Regions from separate parts of the Acidovorax sp. NCPPB 3576 genome, predicted to be linked through region 2. Evidence: predicted binding sites of a transcription regulator. Region 2 holds the regulator's gene; the other holds the start of a gene.
What was found. The regulator FNR, encoded in region 2, switches genes on or off when oxygen is low (the NO sensors DNR and NnrR bind a similar motif). The targets are predictions, from matches to a motif close to TTGATNNNNATCAA.
Positions count from the first base shown of each region.

Region 1: the regulator FNR is predicted to act here: its motif matches at 1,410-1,423, upstream of M5C98_RS10025 (OmpW/AlkL family protein).

Region 1 is NZ_CP097267.1:2,177,654-2,179,850, reverse strand. Features, by position in the region: gene M5C98_RS10030 (metal-dependent hydrolase) at 1-675, shown strand, start outside; gene M5C98_RS10025 (OmpW/AlkL family protein) at 742-1,338, opposite strand; gene M5C98_RS10020 (DUF808 domain-containing protein) at 1,488-2,197, opposite strand, start outside.
Region 2 is NZ_CP097267.1:3,331,467-3,333,663, reverse strand. Features, by position in the region: gene ccoG (cytochrome c oxidase accessory protein CcoG) at 1-263, shown strand, start outside; gene M5C98_RS15365 (FixH family protein) at 349-636, shown strand; gene M5C98_RS15360 (hypothetical protein) at 683-976, shown strand; gene fnr (fumarate/nitrate reduction transcriptional regulator Fnr) at 1,008-1,727, opposite strand; gene hemN (oxygen-independent coproporphyrinogen III oxidase) at 1,903-2,197, shown strand, end outside.

The DNA of each region.
Region 1 (2,197 bases), 1.2 Mb from region 2:
TATGGCGTGGGCAGCATTTTCATCATCGACCCGCTGTACACCGTGCCGCTGATCGTCGGCGTGGTGGCAGCGCTGGTCAGCGGCGCGCCGCTCGGGGCGCGTTGGAACCGCTGGGGCCTGGCGCTCAGCACGCTCTACCTGGCGTGGAGCGTGGGCGTGCAGCAGCACGTCACCGGCGTGGCCCTGCAATCGCTGCACACGCAGGGCCTGCCGGTGCAGACGGTGCTGGTCACCCCCACGCCCTTCAACACCCTGCTGTGGCGCGTGGTGGCCGTCACGCCGACCCAGTACGCCGAGGGCTTCTATGCCCTGGCCGACGGCAAAAAGCCCATGCAATGGACGGTGCACGAGCGCGGCGCCCCGCTCATCAGCCGCTACCAGGCCGTGCCCGCCGTGCAGCAGGTGGCACGCTTCAGCCACGGCTTTTATCGCATGCGCGCGCGGGCAGGCCGCGTCTTGGTGACCGACCTGCGCATGGGGCAGGAGCCCGACTACACCTTCCAGTTCGATCTCGGCACGCCCGAGCAACTGGACGCCGGCCAGCCCGACGTGGCGCTGCGCGGACAGCGCCCGACGGACATCGGCACGGCCCTCGCCGCGCTGTGGCGGCGCATGTGGGGCCATTCGGGCGGATCGGGACCTTTCGGCGCCGATGTGGGACGCAGCAGCCCATGAAAAAAGCCGGCGCAACGCGCCGGCTTCGCCCACCAGGCTGTCAATGGCCGAACCCGCGGCCCGCGGTCAGAACCGCCAGCCCAGGCCCACGCCGGCCAGGATCGGATCGATCTTGAACGTGCCCAGCTTGGCGCCCGCTGCGACCACGTCGGTCTGGATATAGACCTTCTTCACGTCGAAGTTCAGGACCAGGTTCTTGGTGAGCGGAATGTCCACGCCGACCTGCAGGGCGCCGCCCCAGCTGCTTTTATCGATGCTCACACCGGCGGGCAGGCGCACGCTGGAAAACCGCGTGTAGTTCACGCCCGCACCCACGTAGGGGCGAAAGCCTGCGGTGTCGAAGTGGTACTGCAGCATCAGCGATGGCGGCAGGTGCTTGAGCGTGCCGATCTGCGCATTCAGGGCGCTGGAGGACAGCCGCTGCTTCTGGGGCACGGTCAGCACCAGTTCGGCAGCGATGTTGCGGTTGAAGAAGTACGAGATATCGACTTCAGGCAGTGTCTTGTCGTTGATCGACAGGCCCAGGCCGGTGCTGTCCTTGTTGGAGGAATCCAGGTTCACGGCCCGCGCACGAATGAGCCAGGGGCCTTCCGCCGTTTGCGCGAAGGCGGCGCCGGAGGTCAATGCGCACAGAACGGCCAGGGCCAGCAGGTTTTTTTTCATACGGAAACTCGATGCGTTGAACGGGGACGACCCCCGTGCATGCATTGGGCCGGCAAACGGCCCGGGCGGCCTTGCCATGGATCAAACCGCCAGCAGGTTGCGCTGCGCGCCGAGCAGGCCGGAAGGCGCCCTGCCCCTCTCCCCTTCCGTCAATGCGCGCCCTTGCCCCGCATGCGCTGCACCAGCGTGACTCCCGCCAGCACGATCGCGCCCGCCACGATGCCCACCACCGCATTGAGCAGATTGGGCACCAGCACGCGCCACAATCCGCCGGCCGGCCACTCGGCAGCCGATGCCGCCAGGCCCTCGACCGCGTGGTGGATGAACGGCACGCCATGCACCAGAATGCCGCCGCCCACGAGGAACATCGCGGCCGTTCCCGCCACCGAAAGCACCTTCATGAGCCACGGCGCGGCGGCCACGATGCCGCGGCCCAGGGCCTGTGCGGCTCGGCTGGTCTTGCGGGTCAGCCACAGGCCCAGGTCGTCCAGCTTGACGATGCCGGCCACCAGGCCGTACACGCCCACCGTCATGATCAGCGCGATGCCGGCCAGCACGGCCACCTGCTGGCCGAACGGCGCACTGGCGACCGTGCCCAGCGTGATGGCGATGATTTCGGCGGAGAGGATGAAGTCGGTTCTCACCGCGCCCTTGACCTTGTCTTTCTCGAAGGCGGCGATGTCCACCGCCGGGTTGGCATTGGCCAGGGCATGCGCCTCGCGGCCCGCTTCTTCCTTGGGCGCATCGCCGTGGGGCAGAAACCGGTGGGCCAGCTTTTCCGCGCCCTCGAAGCACAGGAACGCGCCGCCCACCATCAGCAGCGGCGTCACCGCCCAGGGAATGAACGCGCTGATCAGCA
Region 2 (2,197 bases):
AGAACATCTACCGCCTGCAGATCATGAACGCCACCGAGTCCGGCCAGCGCTACCGCATCGGCGCGAGCGGACTGCAGGGGCTGCGCGTGGCGTCCGATGCCGAGGTGGAGATCGGCGCGGCCGAATCCCGCTGGGTGGCCGTGCGCCTGCAGATTCCCTACGGCTCCGCGCCGCCCGGATCGCATGCCGTGCAGTTCGACGTGCAGGCGCTGGGCTCGGGCGGCCATGTCGCCGAGAAGTCGGTGTTCCTGGTGCCGCGATGAGAGCCGCCGGCCCCACCGTTTCGATTCCAGGCGCCAGGCCTTCGGCCCGGCCGCCTTTCCTTCTTTCCTGTCAGGAGTGAACACCATGCCGTCCCCTACCGTCGCCACCGCACCGGTTTCCGTTCCTTCGTCCGCTCCCTGGTGGAAGTTCGGCTTCGTCTGGATGGTCATTGCCGGGCCGGCCATCGTGGTCGTGGCGGGCTTTACCACGCTGTGGGTGGCGATCGTGCGCCCCGACCCGGTGGTGGCCGAGGACTATTACCGCCAGGGCATCGAGATCAACAAGACGCTGGGCGGCCAGTCGAACAGCCTGGCCCCGGCCATGAAGGCGCGCAACCATGCGGCCACCCCCGCGCAGGACCAGCCGCGCTGAAAAGCGGCTGGTCCGCACCCCCCCCCGAAACGAGGAGACAAGCGCAATGTGGACCCAACGCCTCATGTGGATTGCATGGCCCGCCTTCCTGATGGCGGGCGTGCTGGAAATGCTGGTCTTTGCCCTGGTGGACCCGCAGGACATGCACTGGTTCGGACAGCCGCTGGCGCTCTCGCGCGAGGGCGTCTACACCATCGCTTTTTTTGCTTTCTGGCTGGTGACGATGGCGTCGAGCGCGCTCACCACGCTGCTGGCCATGTCGCCGTTCGAGCTGAACCGCTGCCCCGTGCCGGTGACCGACCGGCCCGCCGACTGCGCGCGCCACCACCCGGGCGCATGAGGTGCGAGCGTCGGTGCCTGTGCCGGGCCGCTCAGTGGCAGTTCTGCGAGTTCACGATGCGCTTGAGCGCGTCGGTTTCCAGGATGCGCACGTGGCGCTGCTTGACCTCGACGATGCCGTCCTCGACGAACTTCGAGAAAGTGCGGCTCACCGTCTCGAGCTTGAGCCCGAGGTAGCTGCCGATTTCCTCGCGCGTCATGCGCAGCACGAGTTCGGACTGCGAGAAGCCCCGCGCATGCAGGCGCTGCACCAGGTTGAGCAGGAAGGCCGCCAGGCGCTCTTCCGCCCGCATGCTGCCCAAGAGCAGCATCACGCCGTGCTCGCGCACGATCTCGCGGCTCATGATCTTGTGCACGTGGTGCTGCAGCGCCGTGACCTCGCGCGACAGCTCTTCGATGCGGTCGAAGGGCATGACGCAGACCTCGGCATCTTCCAGCGCGATGGCGTCGCAGGTGTGGTGGTCGCTGACGATGCCGTCCAGGCCGATGATCTCGCCGGCCATCTGAAAGCCCGTGACCTGGTCGCGGCCGTCCTCGGTGGCCACGCAGGTCTTGAAGAAGCCGGTGCGGATGGCGAAGAGCGAACTGAAGGGCTCGCCATTGTGGAACAGGGTGGCTCCCCGCTTGACCTTGCGGCGCACGGCCACGATGTCGTCGATCCGTTGCAATTGCTGGTCGTTCAGACCCAGCGGCATGCACAACTCGCGAAGGTTGCAGTTCGAGCAGGCCACTTTGATGGTTTGCGGATTCATGGACAAGGCCTTTGCGTTGAGGAGAGGGCGGCTGCCGGCAGGGTGGGAGACCCCGGGCGAACGCAGGGCACCTGTCATGGATCAATTGTGGCAGTGTGCGCCTGCAGAACCCTTGACCCATGTCAAGGGTTTCCCGTAAGGGCTGCGGCACATTGGGCAGGCACAAGGAAATCCCATGATCGCTGTCACCCCTGAACTCCTGCGCCGCTTCGACGTGCCCGGCCCCCGCTACACCTCCTACCCGACGGCCGACCGGTTCGTGGAGGCCTTCGGGCAGGACGAATACGTTCTCGCTCTGCAGCAGCGCCGCCTGGGGTCCGCCGCGAAGGCGCTGCCCCTGTCGCTGTATGTGCACATCCCGTTCTGCGAATCGCTTTGCTACTACTGCGCCTGCAACAAGATCATCACCCGGCATCCCGAGCGGGCCGAGGTGTACCTGCGCTACCTCAGCCGCGAGATCGACCTGCACA